Desulfatibacillum aliphaticivorans DSM 15576: one gene and its partner. The protein of the gene in region 1 binds, or shares a complex with, the protein of each later gene. Links are inferred from orthologs where the notes say so. Each region holds a gene or a part of one and is shown on either strand. Other genes may lie near its edges. The genes, in order: mnmG and mnmE.

Region 1 (8,228 bases):
GTTGGTCACCGGCGTGGGCGACTATGTGCGCAAATGCGGTTTTTCCAAGGTGGTGGTGGGCCTGTCCGGCGGCATAGACTCCGCCCTGACCCTGGCCGTTGCCGCCGAAGCCTTGGGGCCGGAAAACACATACAGCATTTTCATGCCCTCGGAATACACATCCCAGCAGAATTATACGGACACCAAGGAACTGGCCGACAACCTGGGCTGCCCTTACGAGATCATCCCCATCACGCCTATTTTCGAGACCTTCCTGAGCAGCCTCAGCTTCTGCAACAAGGAGGATTTTGGCGTTACCGAACAAAATATCCAGGCCCGCACCCGAGGCTCCATCCTCATGGCCTTTTCCAATAAAACCGGCGCCATGGTCCTTTCCACAGGCAACAAGTCCGAAGTGGCCGTAGGCTATTGCACTTTGTACGGAGACATGAACGGCGGCTTGTCCGTCATATCCGACCTGCCCAAGGAGCTGGTTTACGAGGTTTCCCGTTATTTTAACAAGGACCGGGAAATCATCCCGGAAAGCATCCTGACCAAAGCGCCGTCCGCGGAGCTTAGGCCGGACCAGACCGACCAGGACGACTTGCCTCCGTACGAGGTTTTGGACCCGATCCTGCACGCCTACATAGAGGATTTGAAAGATCCCGAGGAAATCATCGCCATGGGCTATGAGGAAAAAATCGTACGGGATATCGTCCGGCGGGTGGTGCGCAACGAATACAAACGCAGGCAGGCGGCGCCCGGGCTTAAGCTGACCTCCAAGGCCTTCGGCGAGGGCAGAAGATATCCCGTGGCCCAACGGTTCAAGGATCAGGACGGGGAGTAAAACCGCCCCTGCCGGGAGTTCTCCCGGGCCATGGCCTCGTGGATAAGGAGAAACGTCTTCCCCTTTTCCACGGACCATTGAGGGGCCACCAGTTCGTCCTTGTTGGGATCGCCTGTCAGCCGTTGAATGATCATATCCGGCGGAAGCAATTCGATAAACCGGCAGACGGTTTCCACATAGTCCTCCTGTTCCATGCACTGATACCGCCCCTGTTCGTACATCCTATGCAGGGCTGTGCCGCGAATTACATAAAGCAGGTGAATCTTGACTCCGTCCACGGGCAGGGCGCCTATAAACCGGGCCGTCTCCAGCATGTCCTCACGGGTTTCCCCGGGCAGGCCCAGGATCACGTGGGCGCAGGTGAGAATGTTTCGTCCCGCTGTCTTTTTTACGGTTTCGGCAAAGCAGGCGGCGTCATGCCCCCGATTTATAATGCGGAGGGTTTTGTCGCAGGAAGACTGCAGGCCGTACTCCACCCAGATCATGTGGTCAGCCGCGAGTTTTTCCAGCAGGGCGAGGACGTCATCGTCCACGCAATCAGGCCGGGTGCCGATGCAAAGCCCCACCACATCCGGCACGGAAAGAGCCTCGCGGTACAGGGCCTCCAGGCGCTCAACCGGAGCGTAGGTGTTGGTATGGGCCTGGAAATAAGCTAAAAACTTCTTGGCCTTGTAGCGTTTTCCATAAGTGCCCTTGCCACGTTCAATCTGCTGGGTTATGGAAAGCCCTTGGGATGCAGCGCCGGTGCCGGATCCCCTCTCGTTGCAGTAAATGCATCCGCCGACGCCCAGTGTTCCGTCCCGATTGGGGCAGGAAAGTCCGGCGTCTACTGTGATCTTCTGGACTCTGCAACCGTATTTGGACCGGAGAAAACCGGCAAGATCTTTATAAGGTTTTTCGTTCATGGCAGTCTTCGTGTTATATTATTTTGAGCTTTTGCAATGGCATTGTCTCCATTGATTCAGGAGTTTGTTGCAACCAAAAACGAATTTAACGGCAAAGAGGCCGCCTGCCCCCTCCCCCTTGACGGGGGAGGGCTGGGGTGGGGGTGACACGCTGCAGCGTTCTGATGCCCCCCCATCCTGTCCTTCCCCCGCCAGGGGGGAAGGGACGAAGACTTGCGGGCTTCCTCAACTTAAATAGTCCGAGCAGCGCACTTATTTATGGGGATTCTATTTTTATTTCCACTTTAAATAAGTCAAATATTTATTCACTGCGCTTTGAGACTTATACACGGTCAAACAACATGTGTAAACGGTATGACATCATAGTAATCGGAGCGGGCCACGCAGGATGCGAGGCGGCCCTGGCGGCCGCCCGCATGGGATGCAAGACGCTCCTGACCACCATCCATCTGGATTCGGTGGCGGGCATGCCGTGCAGCCCGTCCATAGGCGGCACGGGCAAGGGCCAACTGGTCAAGGAAGTGGACGCCCTGGGCGGGGCCATGGCCCGGGTGACGGACCGGACCGCCATCAGCTACCGCACCCTGAACACCCGAAAAGGCCCGGCCGTCCAAAGCACGCGCACCCAAAACGACAAGCACATGTATCATCAGATGATGAAGCAGTGCGTGGAGGATCAGCCCAACCTGGACCTTAAACAGGCGAAAATCAACCGCTTGGTATTGGACGGAGACCGGGTCGCCGGCGTGGTGGATCATTTTGGATACGAATATCAGGCCGAGGCCGTCATCCTGGCCACCGGCACTTTCCTGTCCGGCGTCATCCATATAGGCCACAAGTCCATGAAAGCCGGCCGGGCCGGAGAATTCGCCTCGTACAGCCTGGCCTCCCATCTAATGGAGTTGGGATTCGCCATGGGCCGCATGAAGACCGGCACTCCCGCCCGAGTGGCCAAGGACAGCATCGACTTTTCGTGCTTTGAAGAACAGACAGGCGAGGAGAACCCCAGGCCTTTTTCCTTGTTTTCGAAAGCCAGCCTCTTAACGCCCATGTCCAGCTTTATGGGCCGCACCAACGAAAGGACTCACCGGATCATCCGGGACAACCTGAGCTGTTCCGCGCTGTACGGGGGAATCGTAAAAGGGGTTTCGGCCAGGTATTGCCCGTCCTTTGAGGATAAAATCGTCAAATTTCCGGAGCGGGAAAGCCACCAGATCATTTTGGAGCACGAGGGCGTACACACCCGGGAAATATACGTTTCCGGCCTGGGCAACAGCATGCCCTTGGAAGTGCAGATCAAGCTCTACCGCTCCATTCCGGGCATGGAGCAGGTGGAAATCATGCGGCCGGCCTACGCCATCGAATACGATTTTCTCAATCCCACGGGCTTGAAGCCCACCCTGGAAACCAAGCTGGTGAAAGGCCTTTACGCCGCCGGGCAGATCAACGGCACATCCGGCTACGAAGAGGCCGGCGCCCAGGGCATGTGGGCCGGAATCAACGCCGCGTGCAAAATACAGGGCAGGCCGCCCTTTTTGCCTGACCGGTCCGAGGCCTACATGGCCGTCATGGTGGACGACCTTGTCACCCGCGGAACCTCCGAACCGTACCGCATGTTCACCTCCCGGGCCGAATACCGGCTTATGCTGAGGGAGGACAACCCGGACCTGCGCCTGATGGAATACGGCCACGGCCTGGGCCTGATAGATGACGACGCCTTTAAGGACTTGATTGAGCGGAAAAAGCAGATCCAGGCGGAGTTGGATCGGGTGCGCAGCACAATAATCAAGCCTTTGCCGGAAGTGAATCAATACCTGGAGGATAAGGGAACAGCGCCCTTGAAGGAGGCCGCACCCCTGGACAGGCTGATGAAACGGGTGCAGCTGGGCTACGACGCCGTGGAAAAGCTGGCGCCCTCCCCGGAGCCGATCAATCCCAGGGTGTCCCGCCAGGTGGAAATAGCGATCAAGTACGAAGGATACATTGCCAAGCAATTGCGCGAGATTGAAAAATTCCGCGAAATGGAAAGGGTGCGCATCCCCGAAGGCTTTGACTTCGAGGCGGTTCACGGCCTGTCCAACGAGCTGAAAGCCAAGCTGGGCGCGCTCAAGCCCGTGTCCTTGGGGCAGGCCTCCCGCATGGAGGGCATCACTCCGGCGGCGCTATCAGCCGTCATGATTCATTTGCATCAATCGAAAAACACGGAGGTGGAAAATTCTTCAACCCAATAAATGTCCGTTGTCTCAACTTACCAATTTCATGTTTTAATTCAGATAGTAATGAGAAACAACATCTTATCCTTGAGGCCAACCGCAGATTATGGTATTTTTTCATCGGTTCAGAAAAAATATCAAATATCAAATCATAACGGGTTATTAGCATTTCCTTGAAGCCTCCAGGCCGATATGTTTAATATATTGGAGTGCAGGATTAAATGGACAGCAAAATTATCACAGACAAACTGGAGGCTTTAAGGAGAGGCAGGACGCCTCGACTACTTGATCTGTTTGCCGGATGCGGCGGGATCTCCCTGGGATTTCACAGAAATGGATTCTCCATAGATGGCGCCGTGGAAATAGACCCTATTGCAGCCGAAACGCATGCACTTAATTTTTTTCAGGATTCATCTTCCGCAACAAAAAATACTCACGCCCGTGCGCTTGATATCACCGCAATAGATCCTGAGGACCTTGTCAGACAACTTGCCCTCCCCATGCTTCCGGAACAGGTTTTTGATGTGATTGTTGGGGGGCCTCCCTGCCAAGCATTTGCCCGCGTGGGAAGAGCCAAGCTGAGGGAGGTGGCAGCCCATCCAGAAGCCTTTCTTAAAGACCCAAGACACAATCTATACCTGCGCTATCTTGCCTATGTAAAAACCTTGAAGCCAGTAGCCATTCTGATGGAAAACGTTCCTGACGTTCTGAATCATGGGGGGCATAACATTGCCGAGGAAGTCTGCGAATTCCTGGTTGATGAAGGATTCACATGTAGCTATACACTTTTAAATTCAGTTTTTTATGGCGTCCCTCAAATGCGAGAAAGAATGTTCCTTATAGCCTACCGAAATGAATTGGGAGAGAAGGTAACTTTCCCAAGCCCCACTCATTGGGTTGATCTGCCCCAAGGCTATTACGGTTCACGCCAGGTTGCCCTGAAAAATATTAACTGGGGTCTGTTTGAAAAGCCGTCTTTTTATGTCCCCGCGCCTGAGAGCAACCGGGAGTCCTTGGCCAGGGCTGTCAGCGCGGAGGATGCATTGGGTGACCTCCCGAAAATCACCTTGCATCTGGAAGGAAAACTTAAACGCGGCGCGAGAAGGTTTAATGAACTGATCGAGTATACCAACGACACATCCCTGAATGAATATCAGACCCTTATGAGAACATGGCCCGGTTTTGAGAATGACAAAGGTATTTATGATCACGTTATTCGATACCTTCCCAGAGATTACAAACTGTTTAAACGCATGAACAGCGGAGACCAATACCCACAGGCATACCAGCACGCCCTGGACATGCTGCGGGAGAAACTGGATGAACTGGAACAAAATGGAAAAAGGATTGAAAAAGACAGCCAGGACTACGAGACATTGAAAGCCTCTATAGTCCCCCCTTATGATCCAGGAAAGTTTCCCAATAAATGGCGAAAAATGGAGCGCCATTTACCGGCAAGAACCTTGATGGCCCATCTTGGCAAGGATAGCTATTCACATATTCACTATGACAGCGAGCAGGCTAGGACAATTTCAGTAAGGGAGGCAGCACGACTTCAGTCTTTTCCTGATGGATTTATTTTTTGTGGGACCATGAATCCAGGATTCAAACAGATTGGAAACGCCGTTCCTCCCCTGATGGCAGCCGCCCTGGCTGCTGAAATAAAAAAGGCCTTGAGGGGGGAATAAATGAAAAGACGACTGGCGATCAAGCGCCTGACCAACTCAGATCTGACAATTTTCTATTGGCAATTCGTTAACCAGGAAAAGGGCGGAAAGCAAAAGGCAATCAACCTAAACCGGAATGTATTCATTGACATTCTGTATCCGGAACTTCCGGAGTGGGCGCTGGAACACGATAACCGTGTCCCTTTGGATCTATACCTTTTAGGGCCGGGTGTCTCTCTTCCCTATAATGTTCAGAGAAAAATCATCAAACAGCCCGGATCATATAAAAACTGGCGGCTTAACGGGGAGTATATTCCTAATCCGGATGAAGAGCCTGAAAGGTTCAACGTTCTCAAAGAGGGTGACTACGCCCTTTTTGAGTTTGAAGGATCACCTGTGCCCACAAGGGCCAAAACTCTTATGATTGCAGTTGATGAAGAGCAGGACAGAGTGCTCCATGAGGTGATATTGGAGTGGATGGGCAGAAAAAGCATGACAGAACTGCCTTATGTTGATCTGGAAACCATTGTGGACAAGGCAGGGCCTGCGCCGGAGCACCCTGTCTATGACTTTCTTCTGGATTCCGATCTTGAGGATGCAGTCTTGGGAGGCTCAGGCGGCAGGGCCAATCTGTTCAAACGGCATGCCACCAGACCGATTACACAAAGCACACTCAGAAGACGTAGGAAAGAGGCTGAAAATATAGGCCATTTAGGGGAGGAAATCCTGAATGCTTTCCTGGAGAAACGAGTTGAAGCTGGCGAACTCAGGTCGTTTGAATGGGTTTCGGAAAAAAATGCTGTTGCACCCTACGATTTTGAGTTGGTCAACAATGATGGAACGGGGGTGATCCTGGACGCCAAGTCAACAACGGGTGAATTCAACAGGATTATTCATGTATCAATGAACGAACTTGTTGAAATGGCCAGCGCTTCGAGACGGTATGATATCTATCGATTGTACAATGTTTCCGAAAAAGGCGCCAAAATGAGAATCTGCCAGGAAAATAGAGAACTTGCAGTGTCAGTCATAGAGACATTTAAGAAATTGCCTGCCGGAATTCGCCCTGACTCGGTGTCCATTCAGACTGGCGCCTTGACATTCGGAAAGGAGTTTGAGCTTTCCTATCCGGTTGAGCAGGACGAGGAATAAATCCTAATAAATGAACAAGAAAAGAACGGATGTGCTGACCAGGACACAGCGGTCCAGGTGCATGTCCAGAATCAAAGGCAAAAACACCAAGCCTGAGACCAGCTTAAGAAAAGCCTTATGGGCCAAAGGTTTGAGGTATCGCATTCATTATAACCTTCCAGGCAAGCCAGACATTGTTTTTGTGTCTGCCAAACTAATCGTTTTTGTTGACGGATGCTTTTGGCATTTATGCCCGATTCATGGCCAATTGCCTCAATCCAACAGGGATTTCTGGAAAACCAAATTGGAAAAAAATGTTGTTCGGGATAAAAAAATCACTCAGGAACTGGAATCCAAAGGCTGGACAGTTTTGCGAGTCTGGGAGCATGAAATCAAGGAAGACCTTCAAGCAGTTACTTTTAAAGTTGAAGAGTATCTAAAAAAAGCCAAAGAGCCGGATAACGGGTAGTCAAACCATGGCCAAGGAAAAAGAACCGCAAGATCCGTTGGAACTGCTGGAAAAAGTCACCCAGGAGCGGGACGCTCTTTTGACCGTGTTCCTGGAGATTGAAGACGGCTACGTGGAGTGCGATCTCGCCGGATTCACCCAGTATTTCAATCCCGCCCTTTGCCGGATTGTAGGGTATCCCGCCCGCGAAATGAAGGGCATGGGATACAAAACCTATCTGGATAAAGAAAACGCCCAGCAGGTCTTTCGCGTCTTCAATGAGGTGTATCTCACCGGCCAGCCCAAAAAAGCCTTTAATTACGAAATCACCCGCAAGGACGGCTCCAAAAGCGTTGTGGAAATTTCCATCACCCTCCGCCGAAACAAGGAGGGCGAGCCCGACGGCTACCGATGCATCATGCGCGACGTGACGGACCGCCGCAAGGCCGAAATGGAGCTGGCCAAACATAAAACCCGGCTGGAGGCCATTTTCCGCAGCGTCAAGGACGCCATCGTCACCGTGGACCAGGACCTCAAGGTCATTGACGCCAACAAGGCGGCGGCAACCCTTTGCGGCATCGCAGCAAAGAATGTCAAAAACAACCCCTTCGCCCTGTGCCCAACAGACTGCTGTCAGGCCTGCCGGGACGTGCTGGCCGAAACCCTCAAACGCAAAACCGCCATCCGGGAATTCCAGGTGGAATGCAACCATAAGCAACGGCCCCAGCAAAAAGTCAGCCTGTCCAGCGCCCCTTTGGAAAGCCAGGACGGCGAATTTTTGGGCGCCGTGCTGGTCATCCGGGACATCACCCGCCTGGTGGACCTGGAAAGGGAGTTGCAGGAGCGCAACCAGTTCCACAACATCATCGGCGCCAGCCATAAAATGCAGGCCGTATACCAGCTTTTGGAAAACCTGGCCGACTTTGAAACCACCGTGCTCATTACCGGAGAAAGCGGCACCGGCAAGGAACTGGTGGCCAAAGCCCTCCACCATACGGGCAGCCGGGCCTTCAAGCCCTTCGTCTCGGTCAACTGCTC
Region 2 (8,104 bases), on another replicon or contig:
CCTGTGGAAAGCCAGGAAATTGCACAAGTGCAACAGAGCACGGACGCCCAGGAAGCCGCTGCTGCAATAACCCCTGCGCCGGCCGCCGCTCCCATCCCTGAAATCGCGGCGTCTCCCGGCCGCCCAGCCAGGGATATCACAGTGGATACGCCCCTGTATCACGCGGTGTTCACGGAAAAGGGCGCCGGATTAAGCGATTTGACGCTAAAAGAATATTGGGAAACTCAGGCAAAGGATTCCGCTCCCAAGAGAGTGGTTGACCTGCCGCCCGGCGGAGCGACCCTGCTTACCACCATGGCGCGGGGCAGTCTCGGCAATTTGGAAAGCGCCGTATTCAGCGCCCAAAGCACCGAAGACCTGAATGTTCAGGAACAACCCCAATCCCTGATATTCACTTATACCGCGCCGTCAGGAATTATAGTCACCAAAACCTATACTTTTCAGCCTGACTCCTATGCCATGGACTGCCAGCTTTCCGTGGCCAACAACACTCTGGGTCCCATCAACGACAACCTCTCCGTCATCCTGAACAATTATTATACGCCCAGCAGTAAGCCTTCGGATAAATCCGATAGAATTGTTTTCAGCGGCCCCATGGCCTTTGTCAACAATTCCATGGAAGAGTTCAAGGTCTCGGAAAAGAAGCCTGAAAAAACCATACAAGGCCCCACCGGATGGGTTGCACTCACATGGCGATACTTCATGTCCGCTGTGGTCTTTGACCAAACCCAGGAAGGCGTCATTAAGGCGTCCCTCAATTCCGCCAACAATGTGGCCCAAACCCTGTTCACAGGCAAGCCGATGGCCATCCCCCCTGGCCAGACATTCACCACTTCTTATAAGGCCTTTTTCGGACCCAAGCAGGGAGACATTTTGAATAAGGCGGGCCTGGAGGACGCCCTGGACTTTGGGTTCTTCCACGTAATCGCCAAACCCTGCTTGCTTCTGATGAACATCATGCACAATTATGTCCCCAACTACGGGGTGGTTATTATTCTGTTGACCCTGCTCATCAAGATTGTCCTTTGGCCTTTGGGCAGTAAGAGCTACAGGTCCATGGAAAAAATGAAAAAGCTCCAGCCGCTCATGCAGGAGCTTCGGGAAAAATACAAGGACGACAAGCAAAAGATGAACCAGGAGGTTTTTGCGCTGTACAAAACCTTCAAGGTCAATCCCATGGGCGGCTGTTGGCCCATGCTCATCCAAATCCCCATTTTCATCGCGTTCTACAAAATGCTGTATGTAGCCATCGAGTTGCGCCACTCCCCGTTTATCTGGTGGATTACCGACCTCTCCGCACCGGACAGGCTGTTCCACCTGCCTTTCCCGGTGCCGTTCATGGCAGAGCCTTACGGGATTCCCGTTCTTACGCTTATCATGGGCGCCAGTATGCTGCTGCAGCAAAAAATGTCCCCACCCCCTGGGGACCCCACCCAAGCAAAGATGATGATGCTGTTGCCTCTTGTGTTCCTGTTTATCTTTATCAACTTTCCGTCAGGGCTCGTCCTTTACTGGCTGGTCAATAACGTGGTTTCCATCGCCCAGCAGTATTACATAGGAAAGACCAGTTCCTGAACACGGAGGAACCATGAATTCGAACGTGGAATTTGAAGGAAAAACAGCGGAAGACGCTGTGGAACTCGCTTGCAAGGAATTAGGAGTCAGTAAGAAGCAGCTTAAATACGATGTATTGTCCTATGGATCCACTGGCATTTTCGGCTTGGTAGGGGTAAAAAAAGCACGCATTCGCGTCTATCCTCCGGCAGCCAACGCAGAGGCGAAAAAAGGCCGCAAGTCGGGCGCCGCCAAGGGCAAGGGCAGGAAGCCGAAAAAAGCCGCGGAACCCAAGCCTGCGCAGGTTGAAGAAGAGCCTGCTACGCAGGAGGCTTGCGAACCGGCTGCGGAAAATGCCCCCGAACCCGTGGAAGCGACAATCGCCGAGGAAGTTCCCGAAACTCAGGAGCATCAGGAAGACCAGACGGCTATAGAAGAGGCTCAGGCAATGGAAGCCGACTTGGCAGACGATGCAGACGAAAACGAGCCTAACGAAGCCGCCGAAGACGATCCCAACCTGGAGCAATGCATGGAACTGGCCATAGAGGCGTCCGTCACCATGGCCCGCACCATTGCCGAGGAAGCCGCCGGAAAGGCCTCCCAGAACGAGGACGGCGACATAGTCGTCACCCTGGAATGCGAGAAGCCGGCGGTGCTTATTGGGCGCCGCGGCCAGACATTGGACGCCATCCAGTACCTGGTGGAAAAAATCGTCAACCGCGCCCGCAGCAAAAAAATCAGGGTGCGTGTGGACGCCGGCGATTATCTGCTCAAGCGGGAGGAAAGCCTGATCAAGCAGGCCAAGCGCCTTGGCGCCAAGGTAAGAAAATCCGGAAAGCCTGCCAGTTTCAGCCCCATGAGCGCTCATGACCGCAGGATCGTGCACCTTGCCTTGAAAAACGAAAAAGGCATCCGCACCCAGAGCAAAGGCAACGGCTATTTGCGCAAGCTGGTCGTATTCCCCCAAAGGGGGCAGGCCAAGAAACAATCCTGAACTTAAACGCCCGGGCCTGGAAAGCAGGCCCGGGTTTTGTTTGGCGCCATGAACCTTTCTCAAACCATTGCAGCCATCGCCACCCCTCCCGGAGTAGGCGGCATCGGCGTTATACGCATATCAGGCCCCCTATCCTCTTCCATCTTAAAAAGCATTTTTCAGCCGGCGCACTCATCCTTCGATATTTGGCCGCCCGAAGCGTATAAACTGATTCGGGGAAAAATCGTCGATCCCAAGACCACCGCAGTCAAGGACGAAGTCCTGGCCGTGTTTATGCCCGGCCCTGGAACCTATACAGGAGAGGACGTTGCCGAGATTCAGGGGCACGGAGGCCCGGTGGTTTTAAGCGCGGTGCTGGAGACGGTGCTGTCCCAGGGGGCCCGCCTGGCCGAACCCGGGGAGTTCACCCGCCGGGCGTTTTTAAATGGCCGCATGGACCTCTCCCAGGCCGAAGCCGTGGTGGACCTCATCCACGCCCGCACCTCCCGGGCGGCGAAAACCGCAGCCGCGCATGTGGGCGGCGCTCTTAAATGCCGTGTGGAAGACATACTGGACTCCATCATGGAATGCCGAGCCCACATTGAGGCCGCCCTGGATTTTTCGGATGATACGGGCGACGGCGAAACAAAATGGATCCTGGCCAAACTGGACCAAGGCGTCATTCCTCCCTTAAGAGAGCTGGCGGAAGCCGCCGAGCTGGGCAAAGCCCATATGGAAGGGCTAAGGGCCGCCATTGTCGGCCGTCCCAATGTGGGCAAGTCCAGCCTTATGAACGCCCTGGCCGGCCAGGAACGGTCCATCGTCACGGAGACTCCGGGCGCCACCCGGGACGTGATCCGAGAGCCCGTGCTTATTCGAGGCCTGCACTTCACGTTGTCCGACACGGCGGGGCTGCGCACCTCCTCGGACGCCGTAGAGATGATCGGTATGCAAAGGGCCAAAGACGCCATGGGCGAATCCGATTTGGTCATGCTAGTCGTCGAGGCCGGAAGCGACCTTTCCCCTGAAGACCAGGAGTTGCGGCGTCAGGCCGAACACTCCTGCAACCGCGTGTTGATGGTTTACAACAAGATGGATCTGCACCCTGGATTTATCCCCTCCCCTGTCAGGGATTACGCCCCCGTGGCGGTCAGCGCAAAAACCGGCCAGGGTCTGGACGGCCTCCGCCGGGCCATGGAAAACTCTTTGAGGCAGGGGCGGGAGCTGGACGCCGCGCCCGGAATCATTCCCAATCTCCGGCAAAAGGGCGCCCTGGAAAGCGCTTTAGAAAGCGCAACCGAAGCCCGGGGTCGCATTTTGGAGGAGGCTTGGGAGCTTGCGGCCTTTGACATGGAGGAGGCCCAAAAATCCCTGGAGCAAGTCCTGGGGCTTGGCGTTTCTCCCGACATTTTGGATCGCATCTTTTCCGATTTTTGCATAGGAAAATAGGGATTGGAAAAAGGTATACACTATCTGGGGGTTAAAATTGTTCCACGTGGAACATCTTGGGGCTGCCCCCTGGCATTGCCGCCGTATTGACAAGCCAGCCAGGGCTCTTACTTTGTAGAGAAAGGGCTTAAGCCCCTAAACCCGTAAAGGAAAAGGATATTAGCCTTATGAGCTTTGAGACCAAAGAGCAAATACTTGATAAAATCATGCACACGCCTGTTCCTGTATGCCCGCATTGCGGCCAGGCCATGAAAATTTGGGAAGTGCCGCCTGTAAACTTCTCGGACGGTCTGGGATGGGGCGAGCCGTATCTTTTTGTCTGCTTCAATGACGAGTGTCCGCCTTTTGTCTCAGGCTGGAGCCACTTTGAAGAAGAGCACGGACATTGCGCATCCACGCGGTGTTTTTGCTATCCCAGCTCCGGACAGTTTGAGTTCATGCCTGTTTTTTCCAAGGTGGGCGGCACCGGCCAAATTGTGGACGAGGAAATTTTGGCCAAAATGGAACAGGAAAAAGTCGCCATCAAGGAGGGCTTTGCCTCCCTGGCCCAGGCTTACGCTGACAAGGACGCCAAGGTCCCCTTAGCCCTTCTTTTGGACGCCTGCGCTCCCGGCAGGGTCCGCATCAAGGCGGCGGACATGCTGGAGGAGTTGGGCGACGTGGATTGCCTGGAGGCTTTGCTCAATAAAAAATTCGGGAATCGGCTGATTAAGGAGGCTGTGGAAAAAACCATTAAGGCGGTCATGGAACGGACATTCACCAGGGAATGCCCTTATTGTGCGGAGATTGTCAAGCAACGCGCCAAAGTGTGCAAACATTGCGGCAAGGATTTGACGGAATAACCAGCCGCCTTAAACGAAAAATACAAAAGGGCCGGATGAAAGTCCGACCCTTTTTTTTATGCGTTTTTTAGCTTAGTATGCCTTACGGGCGACATTGACGTTGTCCATGTCGTAGGATCTGAATATCAGGCGCTCCCGCATAAGGGCCTTGCCCTCCAGGGGCTCGGGAGTGTAGGCGGCTAAAATATCCCCAGCCCGGCTTTTGTCCGGGACCGAATCTGCGCCCCGCCCCATCTGCTTTCCGGATTTCACGTCCCACAACAGCCATTCGCTCCCGTCTGTAGAAGCGGCTATGGGCGGAATGGGATCTATGCATACCCGGGCCGCGGCGATCACTTCCTTCTGCCGGGAGTCCAAAGAGCCCGCCGCGCATTTGATCACCATCACAGGTTTGCCGTCCACAAAGACTAAGAGGTCCAAGGCGGAGGCATAATCCTGTCCATTCACTTCCACGGATACAGGGTGGTCCACGGAAATGTCGGCCGCAGAAAAGCCTTTTTCCCCCAAAAGAAGCTCCTCGGCCTTTTGGCGATTATCCTCTGCGCCTATATGGGGCGCCAGATTTCCCGTCACCTTGTCGATGATATAAGGCATCTCTTTATCTGAGTTACTCATCTTCACCTTCCTGTTCTTCCGGCCGGCCCTTGGGATAATAGCGCTTGGCGTCCGCCCACAAACCTTCCAGATCGTAAAAATCCCTGGCGGAGTCGTGGAATATATGGACGATGACATCGTCGTAATCCAGGAGCACCCATTGGCCCTCCGTCTTTCCCTCCACGCCCAGGGCTTTTTGCTTGCGTTTTTTCATGTGGCGCTCCACGTGCTCGGCCATGGCCGCCACCTGCCGGTTGGACAGGCCGCTGCATATGACCATGAAGTCCGCCACGGAGGATATGCCGCGTACGTCCAGCCCCACCAGGCCTCGGGCCTTTCTTTGCCCCAAGGCGTCAAAGAACGGAGCCAACTCCTGCGGTAGGTCTTTGCTCATAAATATAGTCCTTGTCGTTTAATATATTTTTCCACGGATTCGGGCGCCAGAAAAGCAATGCTTTTTCCCTGGTTCACGGCCTTGCGAATATGGGTGGCGGAAATATCCAGCGCCGTTGTCTGTGCAAAGTAAATCCGCTTGTTTTCGTGTAAGGCCCTGAAATATCCCTGGTCAGGCTCCGGGACGGCCAAACCCGGCAGGTTCTCCCGGATATACTGTTCCACGTGAAACATTTCCGCCCTGCCCCCCTGCCACGGCCGGGCCAGGACTATGAAGTGCGCCAGGGAAAAAAGGCGCTCATATTCCTTCCAGGTATGAATCTCCAAAAAGGCGTCCAGGCCCAGGATAAAGAAAATCTCCTTGTCAGGGGACTGCAAAGCCTCCAAAGTGGCCACGGTGTAGGATGGGCCTCCCTGGCGTATTTCCATGTCCGAGGCTTCCAGGCCGGCCCTGCCCTCCACGGCCATGCGAACCATGGCCAATCTGTCCCGGGCCGAGGCGGCGGCGCCGTTTTCCTTATGGGGCGGCGTATTGCAGGGAATGAGCACGACTTTATCCAGAGAGAACTTCTCCTGCACCTCCACGGCCATGCGTAAATGTCCGATATGGATGGGGTCGAATGTTCCTCCGTATATTCCTAAGCGCATTCCCGTTTCCCGTCGCTCACGGCTCCAGCCGTGATGGTGCTGTAAATCCCTAAGTTTGGTCCGGCACACAGTCCCATTAGGATATCCTAAATAAGGGAAAATGAAAAGGAAAACCCTGGCCCGGAAAAAGCCCGCAGGAACATGCCGTGCACATGCCCTGTGCATCATAGGTACGGGCGGAGACGGGGCCGCCCTGGAAAAAATCCGTACATCCCCGCTTAAGCCCTTGAAACCGCGTATGTTTGGAATATGCCTGAAACTTGGCGCCAAGATTGCCATAATTGATTACGCGTTGGTTGGATCAATAACTATGGAGGCGTTCATGAAATCGGAAAAACAGGATATATCCGTGTGCGTGGGTCTGCCGGAGGAATACCGAAAGCTACCCCTATTTGTATTCCCTGGGGTTTTCCGGGGTGACTACCATGGCCTTGTCTTTATGAAGCATTTCCCTTTTGACAAAGGCTTTATGGGGAAAACTCCTGATTTGTGAGGTGATTTTTTAAAAAGTGTGAATAATATCATAGATTTCTTCGGTTTCTTATGATACCGCCTATATTTGGTGTAAACGCGCCCTTATTCCCATACCTGAAAACAGGAGACACGCAATGAGGCTGAGAAATCTTTTATCCATATTGGAGAATGCGGATCTAGACGGCCTGCAGCTTAAAGCCAAGCAACTGGATACGGGATATTCCTTTTCGGACATCCAAACCTTTAAGAAGGCCATGGAATCTCTGTCTGCCGTTCCGGTTTTCGAGGCGCCCATCAGCGCTTTGCGGGATTCGGCCATGGGGGCGGAGGAAAAGGATTATCTGGATCAGAGAAACCAGGCGCAGGCGGAGGACATAAAAGAATCCGCGGCCGCCCTGTTCCATGGCGCCAGGGCTCTTTTGCTGACCCTTCGCCAATTGATGCCGGCTGACGCCGCCAATGTGCTGAATATCCAAATCCCCGAGCCCGTAAACATCAAGAAGCTCATGTATGTTTGCAGCAAGCTGGAGAAAACGCTTCAGGGTTCGGTGGTCGGGGATTATACCAAAGGCAAATCCGCCATCTGCCACATCGACCCCGCCGCCAACTGGATTGAAATCGACGTGGGCACGGAAGCCGCCCTCTGTCTGGCCGGCGATTTGGCCTGGTCCGCCGCTGTGGTTTACGGCAAATATCAGGAAGCCAAAATTTTTGAAGAGCATGTAAGGGCTCTGAAATTAAAGCCGGAAAGCCTGGAGGATATCAAGAAAGGCCAAAACGAGGCCATCGTGCGTCTGATCCATATGGAAAGCCACAACCTGGTGGAAAGGCATTTGAACGGAAACGGCGGCCAGATGGAAAAGCTCAAGATTCCCATCAAGTTGATGGCGGATCTTATCAAGGACGGAGTCCGGGTATATCCTCCGGAAGATGCTACTGACAATGTTAAAGCCTTATTCCCGGACTATGACAAACTGGGCGAAATAGAATCCCGGGCGCCTGTCAAAAAGAAGGCGCCCGAACCCGAGCCGGAACCGCAGCCGGAAGAGCCTGTGGAGCTGGACGTGCAGCCCGAACCCATTGAAGCAGAAGCGGCTGAAGAGGCGCCCGAAGAAAAGGCTGACGAAGCCCCCGAAGCCCCTGAAGCCGACAAATCAAAAGCCGAAACGCCAAAACC

What was found.
Region 2: the proteins of mnmG (region 1) and mnmE are in contact, whole or in part, in a solved structure (PDB 9HIP), measured with the Escherichia coli proteins. The link is inferred for Desulfatibacillum aliphaticivorans DSM 15576 from one-to-one orthologs.

Annotation. Positions count from the first base shown.
Region 1 is NZ_AUCT01000002.1:391,896-400,123, forward strand. Bases 1,564-4,517 are described here. They hold mnmG (tRNA uridine-5-carboxymethylaminomethyl(34) synthesis enzyme MnmG), read left to right. Parts: upstream 1,564-2,072; coding sequence 2,073-3,962; downstream 3,963-4,517. Other genes in these bases: mnmL (tRNA modification radical SAM protein MnmL/YtqA), read right to left, coding at 1,564-1,731; G491_RS29350 (DNA cytosine methyltransferase), read left to right, coding at 4,166-4,517. In the rest of the region: G491_RS0103880 (NAD+ synthase), read left to right, coding at 1-826; more of mnmL, read right to left, coding at 811-1,563; more of G491_RS29350, read left to right, coding at 4,518-5,632; G491_RS0103900 (protein NO VEIN domain-containing protein), read left to right, coding at 5,633-6,763; G491_RS0103905 (very short patch repair endonuclease), read left to right, coding at 6,774-7,211; G491_RS0103910 (sigma-54-dependent Fis family transcriptional regulator), read left to right, coding at 7,219-8,228. UniProt on the Escherichia coli protein: NAD-binding protein involved in the addition of a carboxymethylaminomethyl (cmnm) group at the wobble position (U34) of certain tRNAs, forming tRNA-cmnm(5)s(2)U34.
Region 2 is NZ_AUCT01000013.1:38,576-46,679, forward strand. The notes cover bases 1,957-4,786. They hold mnmE (tRNA uridine-5-carboxymethylaminomethyl(34) synthesis GTPase MnmE), read left to right. Parts: upstream 1,957-2,596; coding sequence 2,597-3,976; downstream 3,977-4,786. Other genes in these bases: jag (RNA-binding cell elongation regulator Jag/EloR), read left to right, coding at 1,957-2,548; G491_RS0114010 (zinc ribbon domain-containing protein), read left to right, coding at 4,144-4,786. Also shown: membrane protein insertase YidC, read left to right, coding at 1-1,575; more of jag, read left to right, coding at 1,589-1,956; more of G491_RS0114010, read left to right, coding at 4,787-4,818; G491_RS0114015 (type I restriction enzyme HsdR N-terminal domain-containing protein), read right to left, coding at 4,891-5,433; rsfS (ribosome silencing factor), read right to left, coding at 5,426-5,806; nadD (nicotinate-nucleotide adenylyltransferase), read right to left, coding at 5,803-6,453; G491_RS35500 (hypothetical protein), read left to right, coding at 6,776-6,946; G491_RS0114035 (hypothetical protein), read left to right, coding at 7,062-8,104. UniProt on the Escherichia coli protein: Exhibits a very high intrinsic GTPase hydrolysis rate. Involved in the addition of a carboxymethylaminomethyl (cmnm) group at the wobble position (U34) of certain tRNAs, forming tRNA-cmnm(5)s(2)U34.